DNA from 3 places in the Alteromonas sp. H02 genome. Region 3 is predicted to be linked to each of the others. Evidence: predicted binding sites of a transcription regulator. Region 3 holds the regulator's gene; each other region holds the start of a gene.
The links. The regulator FNR, encoded in region 3, switches genes on or off when oxygen is low (the NO sensors DNR and NnrR bind a similar motif). The targets are predictions, from matches to a motif close to TTGATCTAGATCAA.

Region 1 (7,808 bases), 2.0 Mb from region 3:
CAGGTGAGCCTGGTTCGGCAAATCTGACCACTAACTCTCTTGGCGAGGTATTTCGCACAAACTCCCAGTCGAATCCATAACCTGAAGCAACACCACTTTGGGTCAGTTCATTGTATTCATCGGTAGGTTGATAAAAATGGAAATTATCTTTTGGCGTACCGCTTGGCGTGGTCGCGGTCGTCTTTAACTGGTCAAAATATCCCAACACCGAATAATTAGCCGGATTGTTATCCTCTACTTCGTCGTACCAGAGGTAGGTTTCATTAGTCCAGCTACGCAGCCAGAGTTTTTCCTCTAAACTACTGCCAGCCGCATCGGGGTACTGTTGGCCGGTAAAAGGATCAACACCGGTTCGTGGCGATTCGCACTTCGCCTCCAGCGATGATGCTGATGCAAAAACGCCTGGTTGCCAGGATGGCCCGGTCGGTGTAGGTGTTGGCGTGGGTGCTGGACCCGAAGAATTGGAGCTGCCACCGCAAGCTGATAATCCTGATACCGAGATTGCTGCGACGATGACTGCCGCTAATTTAGATAAGCGCATAATTGCCTCCCTGGCACTTATTATTTTCTGTCGTACTGTATTTTAACTGTATCGAAGGTGATAACAATTAAAATCATTATGGCTGACAACTGTACCATTTAATTGAATTCAAGGGTATCCAAATCGCCTGAAAACAGTCAGTTACCAGACTAGTCCGGTTTAGCAGTTGTCACACCGGCTTTCTTCTCAAATAGCCCTGTCCCTATAGAGCCATTATGACTTGAAAAGAGCGCCGGTGGTAAATATCAACCGAAGATAACAGCGCCTAATAATAGGAGAGCTTTTCCGATTTTCCGGCAAAAATGCGATACACCAGCACGGTATAGGCTAAAATGCAGGGCACTACCACAACCGCCCCCACCAGCAGAAAACGCAATGAGTTGCCATCGCTGAGCACATCCATAAACGCCAGCTTTCCTGGCACCACGTAAGGGTAATAACTGATCCCAAACGCAGCGAAGCATAAGCCAAAAATCAACAAGGCAATAGCAAAGGGTAACCATTCACCTTTACCGCCAGCGGCGGGCAGTTTTTTAAGTACCACACTGCATAGTAATAACAGGGCAAAGCAGGTCAGCGGGATAGTCATTAACACCCAGCCTACCGGGCTTTCCAGCCACAGCACCCGCACTTCATCATGCAAGGTAAGGTTAAGCAAACTGACAGCCAGTATACCGCTGGCCAGCACCAGCAGGCAGCGCTTAGCCCAGTAAAAGGCTTTGGCCTGTAAATCCCCTTCCGATTTGAGGATCAACCAGCAGGCGCCGATAAACGCATAAGCGGCAGTGACCCCAAAAGCGGCCAGTAAGGCAAAGCCCTGGGCATAGATATCGGTTCGCAAACCGGTAACCCAGATACCCAGCATGTAGCCCTGGGATAAGGTGGTGAGTATTGAGCCGTATTTAAAGCAGGTATCCCACCTGGGCTTTTTGTTCTGAGGTACTTTAGCGCGAAAATCAAAAGAGACGCCACGCAGAATAAGCCCCAGTAACATAAAGGTGGCCGGTAAATACAGTGTTTGCAGTATTTGGCTATGAGCCTCGGGAAAGGCAATCAGCAAAATGCCCACCGCCAGCACTAACCAGGTTTCGTTGGCATCCCAGTAGGGGCCGATGGAGGCTATCATGTCGTCTTTAAACTGTTCATTACGAGGTGGAAACAATACCCCTACGCCCAGGTCGTAGCCGTCGAGAATGGCATATAACAATACCGCGAGTGCCAACAATCCCAGATAGATATTGCCCAGCGCGGTAACAGAAAGTGATTCAAATGGCATGTCTGGCTCCTAGGCGTTGCTGCTGGCTATATCGAGTTTATTGGTGTGTCGTTCATCAGCATCTCCCTTGCTTATTTCCTCTATACCCACAGACTTGCGACACATCAGTGTCAACGTGCGGATATAAGCGACCATCAACACTGCATAGATCACCGCGTAAAGGGTGAATGACAAGCCGATATTCTGAGGTGGCAAACCCGTGACGGCATCAGCGGTACGCAAAACGCCGCTGACCAGGTAGGGCTGACGACCTACTTCGGTGACATACCAGCCGGCCAGGGTTGCCACCCAGCCACTAAAGCTCATAGCGATAAACAGCTTGCCTAACCAGTCGGGTAATTCACCCCTACGAAACAGATAATAAGCACCCGCCCAGGCGGCAAACAGCATGAGTACGCCCATACCAACCATCACCCTGAAAGAGTAAAACACCGGCGCTACAGGCGGATGCTCGCCGCGAAATTCATTTAAACCTTTAATTTCACCATCCAGCTCATGGGTAAGGATGAAACTGGCCAGATTAGGAATGGCAAGCTCGGCATGGTTGGTTCGCTCCTGTTCGTCGGGAATAGCAAATAACAGTAGCGGTGCGCCTTGCTCGGTTTCCCAAACCCCTTCCATCGCTGCCACTTTTTGTGGCTGATGCTCAAGCGTGTTCAAGCCGTGCATATCACCGGCCAGAATTTGTAACGGAATTAACACTGCCGCTGTATAGGTGGCCGTTTTAAGGGCCAGCTTCGGGGCAATCTTGTTATCACCGATAAGTAAACGATAGGCCGATAATCCCGCAATTAAAAAGCTGGCAGTGAGTCCGGAAGCCAGCAACATATGGCTGAACCGATAAGGGAAAGAAGGATTAAAAATGATGGCCGACCAATCTTTAGCGTAGATTACCCCATCAATGACTTCGTGCCCCTGAGGGGTGTGCAACCAGCTGTTGAGTGACAGGATCCAGAAGGCTGATAACGTGGTACCTGCAGCCACCACAAAGGTTGCCAGCGTGTGTAACCAGTTAGGCACCCGGCGCATACCAAACAGCATAATGCCCAGAAAAGTCGCTTCCAGGAAAAATGCGGTAAGCACTTCATAGCCCAGCAGCGGGCCGGCGATATTACCGGCTTTTTCCATAAAACCCGGCCAGTTGGTGCCGAATTGAAAAGACATGGTCACGCCCGACACAACGCCTAATGCGAAGGTAAGGGCAAATACCCGTACCCAGAAACGATAAATCCGCATCCATACCGGATGCCCACTCAGGTTTGAGCGCAGTTTAAAATAAAATAAGAACCACCCCAGCGCGATAGTGATGGTAGGAAAGAGAATATGAAAACTGATGTTCAGGGCAAACTGTAGCCTGGACAGTAACAATGCATCCACAATGGGCTCCTGGTTAGTTAGATTTGGCTGGCAGAAGCTTGTCTTTAAGCTCAAGAATGCGGCCAACCCCGGCGCCGAGTTTCATTAAGGTGTCGAGCTTTTCCGGGCCCAGGTTCTGTAATTCCTGAGACCAGGCTGTCACCGACTCGAGTAGATCGTGTATTTCATTTAAGCGGGCCTGAACGGCAATGTCTTTTTCACCGCTTGGTGTGTCCATCATCAAATCGCGCAGCAGCGACATGGTAGGGTCGATCTCCCGCTTACGGCGTTCCTCGAACACCCGGTTAGCCAGCACCCAGATAGTGCCCGCCGGAACGAAAAACTCCTTCCGTTCACCCGGTACATGATGTTGCTTAATAAGCTGCCATGATTGCAGCTCTTTAAGACCCATACTGGTGTTCCCTCTTGAGATACTTAACGCGTCAGCAATTTCCTGCGCAGACAATGGCTCTTCATTTAATACGATGAGCGCGAGAATTTGACCAACTGTGCGGTTAAATCCCCAACGATTGCCCATTTCCCCAAAATGCATAACAGCAGAAGTGACCAGCGGTGACATGTTCATTTTTATCTTCTAAAGTTTCAGTAATTTCTGAAAATTTAGATCGAACTTTGATTCAGATCAATATTTACTGCTGCTAATGAGTTGCACTCAATGGAACGCTAATAAGTGAGAAGTAGGGAAAAACGGATGAGTAGCCAGGCGAAACTGACCACCAGGTAAAGCAATGACCAGCCGACTAATCGACCTAACGGACTTTATTCCAAAGATTTTGATTTTTCTTAAACGAAAAATAGTCTGCCGGTTCCCAGAAGGCAGGGATCAGATCGTCAACAGCTTCCGGCGAGAAGTTACCGGACAACTGACTCATAATTTCCATGAGTCGCTCCCGACCGATGCGCATTAACTTTTTGCGATTCGCCGGGAAAAACAGATTGCTGGACTTTTTGATGACTTCGTCGCTACCAGAGCTAATGTAAGAAAGGTTTCTGGTGACCGGGCGCCCTACGGGCTCGGCAGGATGGGGCGGGTTTAAACGCGTCACAATAGCGCATTCGTACTGCTCCCGGTCGATGCCCTTTTCATTGCGCGGAATATAGGTCACGCCAAAACCAAGAGGGAAATATCCCACAATCTGCACAAATGCCTTGGCTAACTCAGCGTTAAGTGCGCCCTTTTTGGCCAGCTGTTCGATAAACACATAGCCTTTAGGCAGGTTTTTCCTGGAAAAATCCGGTTTGGTTGATAACACAATAGACGTGTAAATTTGCGGTATTTTTATCAGTTCCCCCACCCCGTTTTTAGACAAATAAGTGTCTTTCATCAGGGTCTGCATAAAGCCGTTAAGGGCGGTATGGCGCTGCACAAAACGATCCCGCTCGGCTTTGTCGTTGCCAATATAACGCGGCATCCCCAACCCATTTTTCAGGTATTCCAGGGTTTGGGTAAAATTAATTTTAAGCAACTGTTTACGGCTAGGCTCATCCAGCACGCGAAACTCATCCAGTTTATTGTCTTCGCCATGCAAAATAGACAGGGCCTCAGGTGACTGTAAGCCTATGTCCTGCAACAGGGCGCAGCTAATGATGGGAATGGCCACTTCTTGCTGCCACTTTTCATGATGTTCACGGTCGCCCTTAAAGCGTAATACCGAATCTTTAAGATAACGCAGATAACGGTTGTTGTGCACATCCATGTCGTGCACCTTATCCACCAGCCTTAAAGCCAGAACGGCTTTATAAAGTGGCTTTAAACGTTGGTGCAGGCTCGCAAAATTGCGTTCTGGTCCACGGGTGATGAGCATCAGGGTACCGAGAAATTTGGAGCTTAACATCTGGGTATCTTCAAAACTTTCGCCTTCGCACAGGCTAATCAGCTGACTGGCCACCGAATGCAGTCGCTCTACACGCCGATAGCGACCATCTTCGTGGGAGGCGGATATGTCTTTGATCTGCTTTCGCAGTTGCTCGGCTTTTGCCTGACCTTTTTTCTGCTGTTCTGCACGGGTAAGCTGCTTCTGTAACTCTGCGAGTGCTGACTGCCGGGCACTGCCCTCTGCAAAATATTGTCTGGCGTCACTGTAAACCGACTCCAGCCGATCGTCTTTAGGATAAACCTCTTCGATAAGCTGCTTAACTTGCAGAGTATAGTTGTTGTCAGGGAGTTCAAACTTACTCACTGTAAACCTTATTTTGTTTTTGCTTTCAACATGGTAGTCGTGGCGCGTTAAAGCCACCAATAATCATTTACAGCTCCCTGTACAGCTCAGAGACATCATCCGTGAACCGTATGTTATCGCAAGACAAACGGAATTTAGGTATTTATATTGATACCCACAGTATACTAAAGGTTAAGATTTTTGCCCGCAGCGGATAGCCGGGTGAACGAGCTGAATTCACCCAGGATGTGGTGTTTTTTCAGCTCTATAGAATGAAGTTTTTCACGCCGAACGAGGACATTACCTGTAAGGCAGCTCGGCCTGTAGAGGTGGCTATGCCACCGGCTTAATCAATATCGAGCGGCTCTGGTGAGAGTATAACGCCGGTACTGTCGGCATACAGATGATCCTCCGGCAGAAAGGTTACCCCACCAAAATTAACCGGCACATCAATATCACCAGTGCCCTGGCTGTCGGCATTCACCGGAATAGAATTAACCGCCAGAATACCGAGGTCAAAATCAGACAGGCTGTCGACTTCGCGAACACAGCCATAGCACACGATGCCTTCCCAATTATTTTCTACTGCCAACTGCGCAGATTCAGCATCAAACAACGCCCGGCGCAGCGAGCCACCACCGTCGATTAATAGTACTTTGCCATCGCCCGGTTCGGTGAGTACCCGGTCGATTAATTCCCTGTCTTCAAAACACTTCACGGTGGCAATTTCTCCACCAAAGGAATATCGACCGCCATAACTGGTGAAAATGGGATCGACCACATCCACGTTATCGGCGAATAAATCACATAACTCAGAAGTGTTATAGTCCATGTTTGTACCCTGTTGGTAAGCTAGGTTTTCGGGTTTTAGCATAGCACTCTAACAGTGATAACGCCTAGCGCAGAAATTGATTTTACTCACAAAAAATTTGATTTCGCTCTAACCTCCTGCCTTTGCCAGCCGCTGTCATAAACCTTTAGCAAAACTGTCACTTGTGTTTCACGAACACTTTTTAACCTGATAGCGTTGATGAAAAGGAGCCGCGTGGGATGGGCCTGAAAAATTTAACCAAATACGATACTGCAATCTTTCACTGGTTGTACGATCTGACCAAGCACCGCGATTGCCGGGCTATTGTCTGGTTGTCACGCACCGGTGATGGTTACCTGTATTTTGTTATTGGCCTGCTGCTGATGTGCTTCGAACCTGAGCACGGTGAGATTTTTCTCTACACTGCACTGATGGCGTACGGCCTTGAGCTACCAATTTATGTGGTATTAAAAAAGGCGCTTAAACGTCCTCGCCCGTGCGACTTTCTGGCAAACCTGACCGCTCACGTAACGCCGTCTGATAAATTCAGCCTGCCGTCCGGTCACACCGCTGCGGCCTGGTTAATGGCTACTATCATCGCGTTTTACTACCCTTCTTTCGCACTGCTTGCCTACACCTGGGCGAGCCTGATTGGCTTGTCCCGCATATTGCTGGGCGTGCACTACCCTACAGATGTAATTGCTGGTGCCTTGCTGGGCCTCACCATTGCCCAACTGAGTCTGACTATTCTGGTTTAACATGAAAATACTCTATGGCGTACAAGGTACCGGCAACGGTCACATTGCCCGTGCCCGGATTATGGCTGCGGCCATGGCTGAGCGTGATGACATTGACGTAGATTTTGTTTTTTCTGGTCGCGCGGCCGATGACTATTTCGACATGGAATGTTTTGGTGAGTATCGCACGTTCAGCGGTCTGACTTTTGCCACCCGCAAGGGGCAGGTTAGTCAGTGGGAAACGCTGAAAAACGCTAAACCATTGCAGTTATACCGGGATATCCGACAACTTGATGTGAGCAGTTACGACCTGTTGCTGAACGACTTTGAACCCGTTACCGCCTGGGCCGCCCGGCGTCAGGGGCTCCCCTCGATTTCGGTGAGTCATCAGGCGGCTTTCAGTCACGATATTCCCCGCGCCAGTGAGCATTTTACTGATAAGCTTATCTTGCGCAGTTTTGCCCCCACTGACATTCAGTTAGGCGTGCACTGGTTTCACTTTGAAAAACCCATAGTACCGCCATTTATTACAGATAAACCGGCGCCGCACCCGGCTAACAGCCACACGCTGGTATACCTGCCTTTTGAAGAGCTCGACGATATTCAGTTGCTGCTGGAGCCGCTCACCGAGCAACACTTTGTGTGCTTTCACCCCAAGGTGAAACAGCAACACACGCAAGGGCACATCGAATGGCACCCGCCTTCTAAGCCGGGCTTCCGCCATGCTCTGCAACATTGCTCCGGTGTGATCAGCAACGGCGGTTTTGAACTGGCCAGTGAATCACTGCAGCTGAAAAAGAAACTGCTGGTAAAACCCCTGAACGGCCAGTTTGAACAACTCTCTAACCTCAAAACCCTGATGTCACTGGGCCTCTGTCAGCCCCTTTACCAACTCGATACGGATACC
Region 2 (7,808 bases), 540 kb from region 3:
AGGGTACTGACCCATCGTATTTGTCTTCTTCAGTCACCTTATGTGACCTCTGTTCAAGGAGTTATCATGAACCTGCCTTCCCCTTATTTACTTTTTATCGGCAATGCTACAGATCCGCTCAGCATCAAAATGGCTAAGAGCGCGGCGGACTGGAGCCCTGAGATGTGCGTGGGCGAATATTCCCTGCCGGGCTGCAGTGTGACCACCGGCCTGCCAGCCATGACCATCGAAGAAGGTGCAGAGCAAGGCGCCAAAGCATTCGTACTGGGTTTTGCCAACAGCGGCGGCGTGCTCGACCCATCGCTGGTTGCTTCCATTATTACCGCTCTTGAAGCTGGCATGGATATTATTAATGGCCTGCACGATAAACTTGCTGATATTCCTGAAATAGCTGAAAAAGCCCAGGCACTCGGTCGCCGCCTGATAGACATTCGCCACCCCACTACCAAATTTAAAACCGGTACCGGCGTAAAACGCCCGGGCAAGCGTTTGCTGACCGTAGGTACGGATTGTTCGGTGGGTAAAATGTACACCACCCTGAGCCTTGCCCGTGGCATGCAAAGTCAGGGCATGAAAGCCACCTTCCGGGCCACCGGTCAAAGCGGTATTCTGGTTGCCGGTGAAGGCGTAGCAGTAGATTGCGTGGTGTCTGATTTTATTTCCGGTAGTGTCGAAGCACTCTGCCCGGCCAATGACGATGACCACTGGGATTTAATTGAAGGTCAGGGCTCGCTGTATCACCCGGCCTTTGCTGGCGTTAGCTTAGGATTGTTGCACGGCTCACAACCCGATGCGCTGGTTATCTGCCATGCATTAAATCGCGACCACATGCGCGCATTGCCGGGTCGCCCGCTACCCAGCCTAGAACAGGTTATCGAAATGAATCTTACCGCCGCGCGTGTCACTAATCCTGAGGTAAAGGTGATTGGCGTATCGGTCAACACCTCTTCGGTCAGCGAGGATGAAGCCCTGGCCTATTGCAATAGCGTGACCGAGCAACTTGGTCTGCCTTGTGTCGACCCGATCCGTCACGGCGTTGGTGCATTAGTGGAGACTTTGGAATGAGTCTGAGCTTTAAAGCCTTTACCGAGTCTTTTCCGCTGGCCCGTGAGTTTCGCATTTCACGGGGCGCAAAAACCCAGGCCGATGTCATCACTGTAGTAGTCAGCGACGGTTATTATTATGGCTGGGGCGAATCAGTCCCTTATGCCCGCTACAACGAGTCTATCGATTCGGTGTTAGCACAACTGGAAGATATAAAGGGCGCCTTTGCCAATGTGTGTGACACCGAGGATCTTCTTACCCTGCTACCCGCGGGCTCTGCGCGCAATGCGCTGGACGCGGCCTTGTGGGATTTAAAAGCCAAGGTAACAGGTAAATCAGTAACCAGCCTGGCCAATCTGCACACGGTACAACGTTGCTATACTGCACAAACCCTCAGCATTGATTCGCCTGAAGGCATGAAAAACCAGGCGCTGGAAATAAAAAATGCGCCGCTGATTAAAATTAAGCTGGATGAACACCAGGTGCTTGAACGTCTGGCCGCCATCCACGAGGCGTCACCGCAAAGCCGGTTAATTGTAGATGCCAACGAGGGCTGGCAGATAGCAATGCTGACTGAATTACTGCCGGATATGGCTAAGCTTGGTGTTGCGTTAATAGAACAGCCGGTGCCTGCCGAAGCCGATGAGCAACTGGCAGGGCTTAACAGCCCGGTTATCCTCTGTGCTGATGAATCCTGTCACGTGAGCGCCGATATAGAACGTCTGGCAAAATACTATCAGGCGGTCAATATAAAGCTGGATAAAACCGGCGGCTTAACCGAAGCCATTCGCGCTTACCATGGCGCTAAACAGCACAATCTGCAAATCATGATTGGTTGTATGGTGGGCTCGTCGCTGGCTATGGCGCCAGCCTATGGCCTTTGCGCCGATGTGCAGTTTGTCGACTTAGACGGGCCGCTACTGGTTGCTCAGGACCGTGCCGATGGCTTTACTTTCGACCAGGGCCGCATGATTCAACCGGAGCCTTTTTTGTGGGGCTTGCCGGGGCAATACGGCCAACAAGGCCTTGCCCGCCTGTGGGACGAACTGCCGGATTAAAGCTGACGTCCGGCCAGCTCGTTTAAAATGTGCCATTCGCTTTCTGTTACCGGCATTACAGACAAGCGATGGCCTTTTTTCACCAGTCCCAATTCAGTAATTTGCGGGCAGTCTTTAATCACACTCAGCGGTAGCACGCGGGCAAACTTGCTCACGTACTTTACATCCACACTGTACCAGCGCGGTTTTTCCGGCGTTGCTTTCGGATCGTAATAGTCCGACTCGGGATCAAACTGGGTTGCATCGGGATAACCGGCTTTAACTACCTCGGCAATACCGGCAATACCCACCGTTTTACAACTGGAGTGATAAAAAAACACCTTATCCCCCACGCTAACCTCATCGCGCAGGAAATTACGCGCCTGATAGTTGCGCACCCCGTCCCAGGGCTCGGTTTGGTCAGGTCGTTGAGCCAGGTGGTCGATACCAAACACGTCCGGTTCCGATTTGAACAGCCAGTAACGCATGAATGTTTCTCCGTAGTTATCTGGCGCAGAGTATAAGCCACCGGGAAGTACAATTCAGCCCTTGAGAAAGGGAAAAAGCACACAACATATAATCTATAACAAATTGGAGTGAAATTATGAGCGCTATTCATATCGTTTGCCCCCACTGTCAGGGGCTCAATCGCAGTCCGGCAGAGCGTTTAAGTGACAACCCGGTGTGTGGCAAGTGCAAACAGGGCCTGTTACCCGCCCACCCTATCGATTTAAAACAGGCGGATTTTGCGCGCTTTATCGAGAAATCAGACCTTCCGGTGATTGTGGATTTTTGGGCCGACTGGTGTGGCCCCTGTAAAATGATGGCCCCTGCATTTACTCAGGCTGCTGAACAGTTCCAAGGTAAAGCCATCTTTGCCAAGGTCGATACCGAATCTAACCCCATGTTAAGTCGGCAATTTGCTATTCGCAGCATTCCCAGCCTGTTAGTGTTTAAACAAGGCCGTGAAGTGAGCCGTCAGGCCGGCGCGATGTCAGCCGGACAGCTTATCCAGTGGGCACAGCAGGTAATTCGTTAATCAACTCTATTTTTATTGTGCAATTTGCTTCACGGTTGAGAGCTGTAAATACTGACTTAGCTATTTTCGCCTGCGGATGTTTGCTATAATTCAGCCGTTTTCACAACCCTCTGAAGAATTCCATGCAAGCAACCATTAAAGCCGATCGCGGCCTGTTTTCTTATCCTAAATACTGGGCACACTGCTACGGTAGCGCGCCATTTTTACCCATGTCCCGGGCCGAAATGGACGAACTGGGCTGGGATAGCTGCGATATTATTCTGGTCACAGGCGACGCCTATGTGGACCACCCCAGTTTTGGTATGGCGATCATCGGCCGCTTGCTGGAAGCACACGGTTACCGGGTGGGTATTATTGCCCAGCCCGACTGGAAGAATAAAAACGACTTTATGAAGCTGGGCAAGCCCAATTTGTATTTTGGTGTAACCGCCGGCAACATGGACTCCATGATTAACCGCTACACCGCGGATAAAAAGCTACGCCACGACGATGCTTATACGCCCAACAACGAAGGCGGCAAGCGCCCCGACCGGGCAGTCACCGTTTATTCCCAGCGTTGCCGCGAGGCGTTTAAAGACGTACCGATTATTATTGGTGGGATTGAAGCCAGTCTGCGCCGTATTGCCCACTATGACTACTGGTCAGAAAAAGTGCGTCGCTCAGTGCTGTTTGATGCCAAAGCCGATTTACTGATGTTCGGTAACGCTGAGCGCCCACTGGTGGAAGTGACTCACCGTCTGGCGGCTGGCGAAGCCATTGGTGATATTACCGATGTGCGGGGCACTGCTATTATTGTTAAACAACCCTTACCAGAATGGCAGGGCGTTGACTCTACTTCACTTGACCGTCCCGGCAAAATCGACCCCATTCCCAGCCCCTATATCATGGAGCCGGATTGTGAGGGCCAGAACGAAAATAAAGGCAACGAAAATAAAGACAGCCAGCCGGTTACCGAAGCGAAAGCCCAGCCCATTGTGGTGCAACCGGCCGAACGCCGTAAACCCTGGGAACAGGTATATGTAAAATTACCGGCCTTTGAAGTAGTGCGCGATAACAAAACCCTGTATGCCCATGCTAACCGCATTCTGCATCAGGAAACCAATCCGGGTTGTGCCCGGGCGCTGTTACAGCGCCACGGCGATCGGCACATTTGGATCAACCCACCAGCCATGCCGCTGGAAACCGAAGAAATGGACGCGGTGTTCGATTTACCCTATCAGCGCGTACCCCACCCGGCTTACGGTGAAGCGAAGATCCCGGCCTACGATATGATCCGTTTTTCGGTCAATATTATGCGCGGCTGCTTTGGTGGTTGTACGTTCTGTTCCATCACTGAACACGAAGGGCGTATAATTCAGAGCAGATCAGAAGATTCGATTATTCGTGAAATTGAGCAGATCCGCGATACGGTACCCGGCTTCACCGGCGTTATATCAGACCTTGGCGGCCCTACGGCTAACATGTATCGCCTGCGCTGTAAGAGTGCTAAAGCCGAAGCAACCTGTCGTCGCCCGTCGTGTGTGTATCCGTCTATCTGTGCCCACATGGATACCGACCACAAACCCACTATTGATCTGTATCGTCGCGCCCGCGATTTACCCGGCATCAAGAAGATTCTGATTGCTTCGGGCGTGCGTTACGACTTAGCCATTGAAGATCCCAATTACGTTAAGGAGCTGGCCAAACACCACGTTGGTGGCTACCTTAAAATTGCCCCTGAACATACCGAAGATGGCCCGTTAAGTAAGATGATGAAACCGGGCATGGGCACTTATTATCGCTTTAAAGAATTGTTTGATAAATACTCTAAAGAAGCGGGTAAAGAACAGTACCTGATCCCTTATTTTATTGCCTCGCACCCCGGTACCACCGATGAAGACATGCTGGCACTGGCTATCTGGCTGAAAGAAAACCGCTTTAAGCTCGACCAGGTACAAAATTTTTACCCATCACCCATGGCAACGGCCACTACGCTGTATCACACCGAGGTTAACTCACTGCGTAAAGTGAAAAAAGACAGCGAATCCGTGCCGTCGGCGAAAGGTGAAATTCACCGCCGGTTACACAAAGCCATGCTGCGTTATCACGATCCGAAAAACTTTGCGCAAATCCGTAAAGCACTCATCAAAATGGGCCGTGAGGATCTTATCGGCCGAGGTCCGCAGCATCTGGTGCCACCTGAGTCAGCCAGCGAAAAACGCCAGAAGGCCAGCAAGGCCCGCCGTGGAGAACGCGCAATGACCAAACATACCGGTTTTAAAAATGCGGCAAGTCCGAACCCGCGCAGTAAAAAGCGGCCGTTTAAAGCCAAACGCAACGACCCGCAAAACCATTAATGAGTCGGGCGGGTTTTCCCGCCCTCTTTTATTGATGCTCCCCACCGAAACCATGACCTGAATCAAGGTAACATCGAAGCTGTCAAAGTAGACTTAAGTTAGTGGAAAGGCCACTGTTAACAACCAGATAAGAGTTACTATGACTATTGAAAAACATGATCTCGTCCATGAATTCCCTGATCATCAGCACACTATTCGTCATCTAAAAATGAATGACCGCCATTTCGCCAGATTATTTGAACAATACAACGAACTCGACAGCCTTATTCACAAAATGGAAGAAGGCGCAGAGCCGACGTCGGACGATGTTTTAAACGAGAAGAAAGCCGAGCGCGTGCAGCTAAAAGACGCTCTGTTTACGTTTATCAAAGAAGCAGAAGCTGTTAATTAATTCTAATAAAAGTAACACCCAACCGTTCGCCGGAGTATTTTTGCTCCGGTTTTTTATTGGTGAATAAGCATGCTTGCTCCGTTAGCAACCTGGCATTGTCTGACTGAAAAGCAAAAAAAACGAAGAGACGTTGCCATCCCTTCGCTTTTGCCATTTTTGACCGGCTACTTACCGGTTGTCATACTTACGTTTATCTCAACCGGCACATCGCGGCTGGCGGTAACGTCCCTAATTTCGATAATTGCATTCGGGTACGTGTACTTTTCCAGCAGTGTATAGGTGTCGCTGGCACCATAGTAACGGGCAAAGGCAGCGAGTTGCATACCGTTGCAAACCAGTCCGTTAGCTAATACTTTATAAGTCGACGTATTTATTCTGCTTGAGGGTGTAAGTTCTCTTACGGCCTGCCGCAACCCGGAACGATCATCCTCAGCCGCATTTCTGCATACTGAAATAAGGTCTTTCTCAAGCTCTTTGGGATATCCTTCGGCCATGGCGGTGCCACATACTACTGATAGCGATAACACCGTCAGGCTAACAGGTAAAACTTTATTCATGTTCATCACCTTTCCTTCACCTGATTTTATTTGATTGGCTATTTCGCTGGCGATACAACTGCTCAGCCCCTCGGAGTGTAGGCCGGTATCGAGCCATTCGTCGCTGACAAAACCATGACGCTTAGATGACAGATTTAATCTGCCTTTTTTCATCCGCTTAGCTTAGAAATGTCATTTCTTTGTCATGGCCGTCATATGTTCTGCTAATCTTTACTAGCTGATAACGGGTTAGCTTTGTAAAGAGTTGCTCCCATGATTTATGATAAACCTTCACGAACCATCACCGACTCACAAGGTCGGCAACGGGTACTCTCGCCACAATGTGGTGACCTGTTAGATTTGCTGATGGAAAATGCAGGGGAGATAGTTACCCGTACCGACATGCGCTTGTCAATCTGGGGTCATCAGGTCGTCAGTGAAGATCGGATAAACCACCTTGTCTGTCGACTCCGAAAAGAGCTTAAATCACTCCCAGAACCGCCGCCCTGGCAAAATTGAGGCTATTCCCAAGCGCGGCTATCGCCTGAGCACTCAGCAACCAAAACATCATATTCCCCTGTGGTTACACCGCTGGATAGACTGGGTGCATGACATCATGCGCTAACGGTATTTTAAGACAATATTCTTTTTCGCCATGCGAAGCGTTACAGACACTTACAATTCCATACGCCCATTTTGCCTGTAACGCTGTTTGTTTAAGCGGTTAATGCGCTATCATGAATTTAAAAGGCAACGCAGATAAGGAGTCATCATGGCGGAAACCGTACTACGCAGTGCAAGCTTTAGCCCCAAGGTAAAAGCTTATTGGCTGATTAACCTTTTAATTGTCTCCGGGCTCACCGTTATTGGTATCCCGCTGTTGGTCATTTCTGTTCCCCTGATGTTATTTATCAGTGGACGCATGCTAAAGGCGATGTCCGCCGAGCTGACAGAACGAAAACTGGTTGTTAAACGTGGCGTGTTATTTAAAGTAGAAAAGTCGATTCCACTGGAGAAAATTACCGACGTTGCCATGAGTCAGGGGCCGTTAATGCGCGCTATGGGCCTTTATAGCCTGAGCTTTGAGACAGCAGGACAATCAGGCCAGGGGGCGCTGGTTTCGATGCTTGGCATTGAAGATGCCGCCGGTTTTCGCGAAGCGATTCTTACCCAGAAAGACAACTACCCTACTTCTACCCGAACAGACAAATCGCAGCCCTCACAACAATCAGAGCTTACTGAACTCACCGAAAGCGTAAAACGCATTGAGAAAATGCTGGCGACCCTCATTAACGACAAGTCTTAGTCTGAGCATTGCGAACAAGTACCTGGCAGGAATGATACTCATGCAAAAAGCGGACTAACAAGTCCGCTTTTTATCTTACGACATTGATGAAATCAATAACTTCAGGCGACAGCTGCCTG
Region 3 (7,808 bases):
CGTTTCCTGATTGTTTCTCTGTCTTTCTACGGTATGTCTACCTTTGAAGGCCCGATGATGGCAATCAAAACAGTAAATGCGTTATCACACTACACTGATTGGACCGTAGGTCACGTACACTCTGGTGCACTGGGTTGGGTTGCCATGGTATCCATTGGTTCAATTTACCACCTGATCCCGCACCTTTTCGGTCAAAAAGCAATGTACTCAACCAAACTGGTTAACGTTCACTTCTGGTTCGCTACCATTGGTGTGGTGCTGTACATCGTAGCAATGTGGATGTCTGGTGTTCTGCAAGGTCTGATGTGGCGTGCAGTTAACGCAGACGGTACCCTGACTTACAGCTTTGTTGAGTCTCTGGAAGCGTCTAAACCTTTCTATGTTGTGCGTTTCGTGGGTGGCTGCTTCGTTGTTGCCGGTATGTTAATCATGGCTTACAACACTTACAGAACAGTAAGTGCACCGAAAGGTAGCCTGGTTCCAGAACCAGCCGCAGCATAAGGAGTAGTAGCAATGCGTAATCCACATGAATTAGTCGAAAAGAACGTTGGTCTGTTAACCGTTCTTATCTTAGTTGCAATCAGCTTGGGTGCTCTGGTTCAGATCACGCCGCTGATGTTCCAACAGCAGGTAATGGAACCGGTGAAAGGCCTTAAGCCTTACACGGCCCTGCAATTAGAAGGTCGTGATATCTACATCCGTGAAGGTTGTGTAGGTTGTCACAGCCAGATGATTCGCCCATTCCGTGCTGAAACCGAACGTTATGGTCACTATTCAGTGGCTGGTGAGTCAGTATGGGAGCACCCGTTCCTGTGGGGCTCCAAGCGTACTGGTCCTGATCTGGCCCGTGTTGGTGGCCGTTACAGTGATGAGTGGCACCGCGTTCATTTGATTAACCCTCGTGATGTTGTACCTGAGTCAAACATGCCAGGCTTCCCGTGGTTAGCAGAAAACACGCTGACCGGTGAAGACACCGCTAAGAAGATGGAAGTATTCCAGACGCTGGGCGTGCCTTACACAGAGGAAGACATCGCAGGTGCACAGGCGGCAGTAAAAGGCAAAACCGAAATGGAAGCCCTTATTGCTTATCTACAATCCCTTGGCACATACCTGAAATAGTATGGACCAGGGTACTGTAGGCAGCATTTTTACTGTCATCGTCTTCGTCATATTTATGGGCATTGTGTGGTGGGCATTTAGCGGTCGAAACAAGAAAAAGTTCGACGAGGCCGCTAACCTCCCCTTTGCCGACGAAGACCAAGAAGAATCAAAGAAAGAATAGCGGGAGTTAACACTCATGAGCATGTTTTGGACAATTTGGATCTCTGTGATCACACTGGGAACCATAGTCGGAAGTTACTTGCTGTTACGTTGGAACCTGACCAACTACACCGGCCATCCGGAAGGCGAGTCAATGGGACACGAGTTTGACGGGATTGTTGAAATCAACAATCCGCTGCCAAGATGGTGGACCATTCTGTTTTACATCACAATCGTATGGAGTTTCTTTTACTTAGCTCTGTATCCTGGTTTAGGTTCCTGGGAAGGATTCTGGGGCTGGAAGAGCTCTAACCAGAATGTACAGTCTTTAGAAGAATCAGCTCAGGCACGTATTGAAGCGAAAGAAGAAGGTTATCTGGTTCAGTATGACCGTGAATTAGACTTTGCGGCTGAAAAATTTGACCCAATCTTCGAAGCGTACGCTCAGGTACCGGTAGAAGAACTGGTTAAAAACGAAGAAGCGGTTAAAGTGGGTCAGCGTCTGTTTATGCAGAACTGTTCACAATGTCACGGTTCAGATGCCCGCGGTAACATGGGCTTCCCTAACCTGACTGACGATGACTGGCTGTATGGCGGTTCGGGTGCCAAGATCAAAGAAACCCTGACTAACGGTCGTATTGCAGCCATGCCTGCATGGATCGACGCTATGGGTGAGCAAGGCATTAAAGAAACTGTTGCTTACGTGCTGAGCCTGAGTGGTCGTGAAATGGAAGAAAATCACGATGTACTGGCCGAAGCTGGTAAAGCCCGCTTCATGGCATGTGCAGCCTGTCACGGTATGGACGGAAAAGGTAACCAAATGCTTGGCGCGCCTAACCTGACAGATAACATCTGGCTGTACGGTGGCTCTGAGCGTGCTATCACCGAAACTCTGACCTACGGTCGTAACGGTGTTATGCCTTCGTTCAAGAAAACACTGGGTGACAACAAGATCCACGTAGTAGCTACTTACGTGTACAGCTTGTCTAACTAAGATTTTAAAATATAATGCAAAAGCCTCGTTTTTTACGGGGCTTTTTTATTCACCACTAGCGTAATATCAATTCGCATAAAGCCCTGATCAGGTGTTATCCGAATTCGTATTAATCGTTCCATAAAGTTCATCGGGAATGCAGTAATGGAAAAAACCGATACCAAACCCTGGTATAAATACTTCTGGCCGTGGTTTCTAATAGCCGTGCCGGTTTCATCATTTGTTATGGCCTATTTCTTAGTAAATTTTGCCGCCAACACCGAAGATTCATTGGTAGTTGACGATTATTACAAAGAAGGTAAAGCCATTAACGCCAGCATGGCAAAGGTAGAAGAAGCCCGCCGGTTACGGATCATGACCGACCTAACGGTTAACGAAGGCCAGATTGCGCTGGAATTTCATAGCGGTATTCCCAGCACCGGTAACGCCCTTAAGCTCAACTTTTATCACGTCACACTGCAGGAAAAAGACTTCTCGCTGCTGTTAACCCGCGATGCAAAAGGGATTTATCGTGGCTTTACCGAGCAGGACACCAACGGTAAATGGCGCGTATCTCTAACGCCTATCGATGACAGCTGGAAAGTACAGCAGGAAGTCTCTCTGCCTCGTAAAGATAAGATTCGATTCGTTCCCTAATGAACGTTACCGCCATCGAATGCTACCACTGCGGGTTACCGGCAGAAGCAGACAGCCCCTATCATGCCACTATACTCGGTAAAGACCGGGTTATGTGCTGTCCCGGTTGTCAGGCGGTAGCCGAAGCCATCGTCGACAATGGTCTGGAAGATTATTATCAGTTTCGCACCGAACCGGCTGCCCGGGGTGATACTGAATTTCAGGCCACGCTGGGAAAACTGGCGATGTATGACGACCCTGCCCTGCAGGAAGACTTCGTTATTGATGAAGGAAATAACAAGCAAATTCAGCTCACGGTAGAGGGGATCACCTGTGCGGCTTGTGGCTGGCTGATAGAAAAGCAACTGGCCAGGGTAAACGGCATCAACCAGGTTTCCGTGAATGTTTCGGAGCGCCGGGCTGCGGTTACCTGGTCTGACGAAGTTATTCATCTGAGCGGCATCTTGAAGGCGCTTAAGAAAATAGGCTATGCAGCACTGCCATTTCAGCCGGATCAACATGAAGCCTCTTACCAGAACGAACAAAAGCAGTTTCTCAAAAAACTGGGACTTGCCGGGCTGATGACCATGCAGGTCATGATGTTAATGACGGGCCTGTATTTTGATTTGTTTGGTGCTATCGAAACGGAAACCCGCCAGTATTTTTATTGGGTTGCACTGGTTCTTACTACGCCGGTGGTTTTTTATTCCGGCAGTACTTTTTACCTGGGGGCAATAAAAGCCATCAGTGCCCGTACAGTTAATATGGATGTGCCGGTGACTATCGCCGTTTTCGGTACCTATATTGCGGGGATCAAATCTACGTTGCTGGAAACCGGTGACGTGTATTTTGAATCCATCTGCATGTTTATCTTTTTGCTGCTGCTAAGCCGCTACCTGGAGCACCGCTCCCGTCATCGGGCAACGCAGATATCTGCCAATATGATGCAGTACATCCCGGTTACCGCTCACCGGCTGAGCGATGATGGCAAAGTTGAACCCTGCCTGGCAAAACACCTTGCCGTGGGCGATAAGGTACTGGTGAAAGCGGGTGAAACCATTCCGGTCGACGGCCGCATTATCGAAGGCGCTTCAGCCATTGATGAGTCCATGCTCACCGGGGAGTTTGAGCCGGTCCTGAAAGAAACTGGCGCGGCGGTATTTGGTGGTACGGTGAATCAACAAAATACCCTCACCATAGAAGTGCATCAGCAACTCAAATATGCACTGGTAAATCAGGTTATACGCCTGCAATCCACCGCCATGGCCAACAAGCCCAAAGCGGCGCAAATGGCAGATTCGTTTTCCCGTTATTTTGTTGTGGCGGTATTAGCGATTAGTGCCCTCACCTTTGCTTACTGGACTGTACAGGGTAACAACGAGGCATTCTGGATAGCAATTGCGGTACTGGTAGCTACCTGCCCCTGCGCGTTGGGCCTGGCTACGCCATCGGCGCTTACCTGTGCCATGGCCAGACTCAACAAACAGGGAATATTGCTCAAGCGCGCCGATGCGCTGGAGCAAATCACCGGTATCGATACCATTGCCCTGGATAAAACCGGTACCCTCACCGAAGGTAAATTCGGCATTGCCGATCGCTGGTTTGCGGATCCAACGCAGGCGGAGTATCACTTTAATGTAACGGCAAGCCTTGAGGCTCGTTCTGAACACCCTATCAGTAAGGCATTTTCTGCCAGCGAGTCATTTGCGGTGAGTGAATTTGAAGTCACTGCCGGCGGCGGTATTCGTGGCTCGGTAGAGGGTAAACAATACCTGCTCGGCTCAGCCACGTTTACCCAGGCAGACCCGTCTGCTGTACCGGTAAGCGCCAATGTGTACCTGGTTTGCAATGGCGAGTGCCTGGCGGCCTATGAAGTTACCGACAGTCTTAAGAGCGATACGGCTGAAACCCTCGCTGGGTTAGACAGCTTTCAGTTGGTGCTATTAAGTGGAGATACCCAGCAGAATGTTGATAAGCTGGCCGCTAAGCTGCCCCTGGCAGTGGCCACCGGTGAATTAACTCCACAACAAAAATATCAGGCGGTGCAAAAACTGCAGGCTCAGGGACATAAAGTCATGATGCTGGGTGATGGTATTAACGATGCGCCGGTACTGGCCAGTGCGGATGTTTCGGTTGCGGTGGGTAATGCCACTGATATTGCCCGCAATGCGGCGGACGTTGTGTTGTTGAGCGAGTCACTCAGCACCGTACCAGCACTGGTGGATATTGCCGCAAAAACCCGCCGCAAAATCCGCCAGAATATTTTCTGGGCGCTGGGCTACAACCTGCTTATTTTACCTTTTGCAGTTTCCGGCCTGCTGTTGCCGTGGATGGCCGTGATCGGTATGTCATTAAGTAGTATCATAGTGGTCTCAAACTCGACCCGATTATTAAAGTAAGGCGGTATTGTGAGTATAATTTATGTGCTGATCCCGTTGGCTATTATTCTGGTCGCGGTGGCGCTGGGGATTTTCTTCTGGGCGGTAAAATCCGATCAGTTTCAGGATCTTGAGCGCCAGGGCTACAGCATCCTGTTCGACGACGACTTACCCGAAGAAGAACGTCACCAACAAGCCAAAACCCAGGATAAAGCTAACAACGATAATGAGTGATTACAGCTTTATTTCGGCCTTTGTCGTAGGCCTTGCCGGCTCGTTACATTGCGTAGGCATGTGCGGAGGGATAGCCGGAGCCTTGCGAGCAGCAGTACCCGGCGGTCAGCCCCCCCTGCCCTATATTGTCAGTTATAACCTTGGGCGCATAACCAGTTATGCCATTGCCGGCGCCGTGACCGGTGTACTTGGTCAGGTGGCCCGCGCCTCAGTAAGCCATGGCCTGATGATTTTTCAGTTACTCAGCGCCGTGATGCTGATTGCCATGGGGTTATATCTGGCTCAGTGGTGGCGTGGTCTTGCTCACCTGGAAAAACTGGGGAACGGGCTTTGGCAACGCATTCGTCCGTGGTCGAAACGTTTTATACCGTTCAGGTCACCTTTATCGGCGTTTCCTTATGGTTTTATCTGGGGCTGGTTACCCTGTGGACTGGTTTATTCAACCCTTACCTGGGCACTAGTCAGTGGTGATGGCTTGTATGGCGCTGCAACAATGGCTGCCTTTGGACTGGGTACTTTACCCGCGTTGATTGCCGTGAGCCTGGGGGCTGGCTGGTTGTTAACGCTCCTGCAACACCCAAAGTCTAAGTCATTAGTCGCATGTTGCCTGATAATATATGCGATTTTCTTGATTTACCGCACCCTAACCGGTAATAATTAAACGACTCCCACACGGAGACGTAATCTATGTCAAAAGGCTCAGAATTTTCGATTCATTGTCAAAGCTGTAGTTTCAGCCATTTGTGCCTGCCGGTTTCGTTAAATAAAACCGAACTCGATTCGCTGGATGATATCATCGAGCGTAAAAAGCCGCTTCACAAGCACGATAAACTGGTTAAAGCCGGTGATAAATTTAACTCGCTTTACGCAGTGCGTGCTGGTTCATTTAAATCTTTTGTAAGTAGTAAAGACGGCGAAGAGCAAATCATTGGCTTTCATTTTCCCGGTGATATTATCGGCTTTGATGCGCTGCGCGAAAATGCTCACCAGAGCTACACCCAGGCGCTCGAAACCGCTATGGTTTGTGAGTTACCTTATGAAACGCTGGATAAAATGGCGGTTCAGTTCCCTAAATTGCGTCACCAGATCATGAGCTTTATGAGTGCCGAAATTAAGCAGGATCACGATCTGATGATGTTGCTTAACAAGCGTACTGCCGAAGAACGCCTGATATATTTTCTTGCGCATCTGTCCAAACGCTTTGAAGACCGTGGCTTTTCGCCGCGTCAGTATAACCTGAGTATGACCCGTAATGAGATTGGTAATTACTTGGGCCTGACCGTAGAAACCATCTCGCGTCTGTTAACTCGCTTCCAGAAGGAAGGCATTATCAAGGTTGATGGCAAACTTATCACTATCCTCGATTTTGAAGCGATGGATAATAAACTGCATAGCATGGATATTCCTTCCACCACTATTAGTTAGTCCGTTAAAAAGCTGTTTTTCTCTGGTTTTGTAGCATTACTTGATCCCAGACAAGTCTGAAACTGGAGAAACAGCTGTTCACGTCGTACACTCATAATGAATACTTCCCATGGAGAGTCGTTATGATTGAGTACAGCAACATCCTGGCCGTAGTAGAACCCGAAACGGACAACCAGCCTGCTATCTCCAGAGCCATTGAACTGGCCGAAAAAACCGGCGCATCCATTACCGCCTTAATGACCATCTATGATTTCTCTTACGAAATGACCACCATGCTTTCCGGTGAAGAGCGTGAGGCCATGCGTCAGGCGGTGGTGAACGAGAGAACAGCCTGGCTTAAGGGACAACTGGCAGAGTACGGCCAGCCTATAGAGGCTGCCGTGGAATGGAATAACCGCCCTTATGAAGCCATTATTAAATACGCCCTTGCCAGCAAGGCCGACATTGTGGTGAAAGCAACCCGCTCTCACGATGATTTACGTTCAGTAATCTTTACCCCCACCGACTGGCATTTAGTTCGCAAGTGCCCTGCTCCGGTACTGCTGGTTAAAGAGCACGACTGGCCCCGGGATGGCAAAATTGTAGCGGCAGTTAACGTAGGAACGGAAGACCGCGAACATGCCCAGCTGAATGATCGCCTCACTAATATTGCATTGGATTATGCCAGGTTGCTGAGCGGTCATGTTCATCTGGCCAACTGCTATCCGGGCACGCCGCTAAACATTGCCATTGAGGTGCCTGAGTTTGATCCCGAATCTTACAATGCGTCGGTGAAAAACCATCACCTTGAGGAAATGGAAAAACACAGTAATCAGTACAGCATTCCGCTGGATAATTGCCATGTAAAAGAAGGATTACCGGAAAAAGTTATCCCGCAGGTCGCCAAAGAGCTGGATGCCGAG

Region 1: the regulator FNR is predicted to act here: its motif matches at 3,807-3,820, upstream of AC566Q_RS02665 (GbsR/MarR family transcriptional regulator).
Region 2: the regulator FNR is predicted to act here: its motif matches at 5,509-5,522, upstream of AC566Q_RS14390 (HP1242/YdcH family protein).

Annotation. Positions count from the first base shown of each region.
Region 1 is NZ_CM185021.1:577,628-585,435, reverse strand. Features, by position in the region: gene AC566Q_RS02680 (S41 family peptidase) at 1-541, opposite strand, end outside; gene AC566Q_RS02675 (cytochrome d ubiquinol oxidase subunit II) at 807-1,817, opposite strand; gene AC566Q_RS02670 (cytochrome ubiquinol oxidase subunit I) at 1,827-3,194, opposite strand; gene AC566Q_RS02665 (GbsR/MarR family transcriptional regulator) at 3,208-3,759, opposite strand; gene AC566Q_RS02660 (hypothetical protein) at 3,944-5,374, opposite strand; gene rraA (ribonuclease E activity regulator RraA) at 5,700-6,185, opposite strand; gene AC566Q_RS02650 (phosphatase PAP2 family protein) at 6,404-6,922, shown strand; gene AC566Q_RS02645 (MJ1255/VC2487 family glycosyltransferase) at 6,924-7,808, shown strand, end outside.
Region 2 is NZ_CM185021.1:3,109,168-3,116,975, forward strand. Features, by position in the region: gene dgcN (N-acetyltransferase DgcN) at 67-1,065, shown strand; gene dgcA (N-acetyl-D-Glu racemase DgcA) at 1,062-2,102, shown strand; gene AC566Q_RS14375 (EVE domain-containing protein) at 2,099-2,569, opposite strand; gene trxC (thioredoxin TrxC) at 2,686-3,120, shown strand; gene AC566Q_RS14385 (YgiQ family radical SAM protein) at 3,243-5,456, shown strand; gene AC566Q_RS14390 (HP1242/YdcH family protein) at 5,596-5,847, shown strand; gene AC566Q_RS14395 (DUF3718 domain-containing protein) at 6,012-6,557, opposite strand; gene AC566Q_RS14400 (winged helix-turn-helix domain-containing protein) at 6,657-6,902, shown strand; gene AC566Q_RS14405 (PH domain-containing protein) at 7,156-7,689, shown strand; gene ahpF (alkyl hydroperoxide reductase subunit F) at 7,791-7,808, opposite strand, start outside.
Region 3 is NZ_CM185021.1:2,566,470-2,574,277, reverse strand. Features, by position in the region: gene ccoN (cytochrome-c oxidase, cbb3-type subunit I) at 1-501, shown strand, start outside; gene ccoO (cytochrome-c oxidase, cbb3-type subunit II) at 514-1,119, shown strand; gene AC566Q_RS11955 (cbb3-type cytochrome oxidase subunit 3) at 1,121-1,282, shown strand; gene ccoP (cytochrome-c oxidase, cbb3-type subunit III) at 1,298-2,254, shown strand; gene AC566Q_RS11945 (FixH family protein) at 2,399-2,890, shown strand; gene AC566Q_RS11940 (heavy metal translocating P-type ATPase) at 2,890-5,268, shown strand; gene ccoS (cbb3-type cytochrome oxidase assembly protein CcoS) at 5,278-5,481, shown strand; gene AC566Q_RS11930 (sulfite exporter TauE/SafE family protein) at 5,474-6,142, shown strand; gene fnr (fumarate/nitrate reduction transcriptional regulator Fnr) at 6,169-6,906, shown strand; gene uspE (universal stress protein UspE) at 7,029-7,808, shown strand, end outside.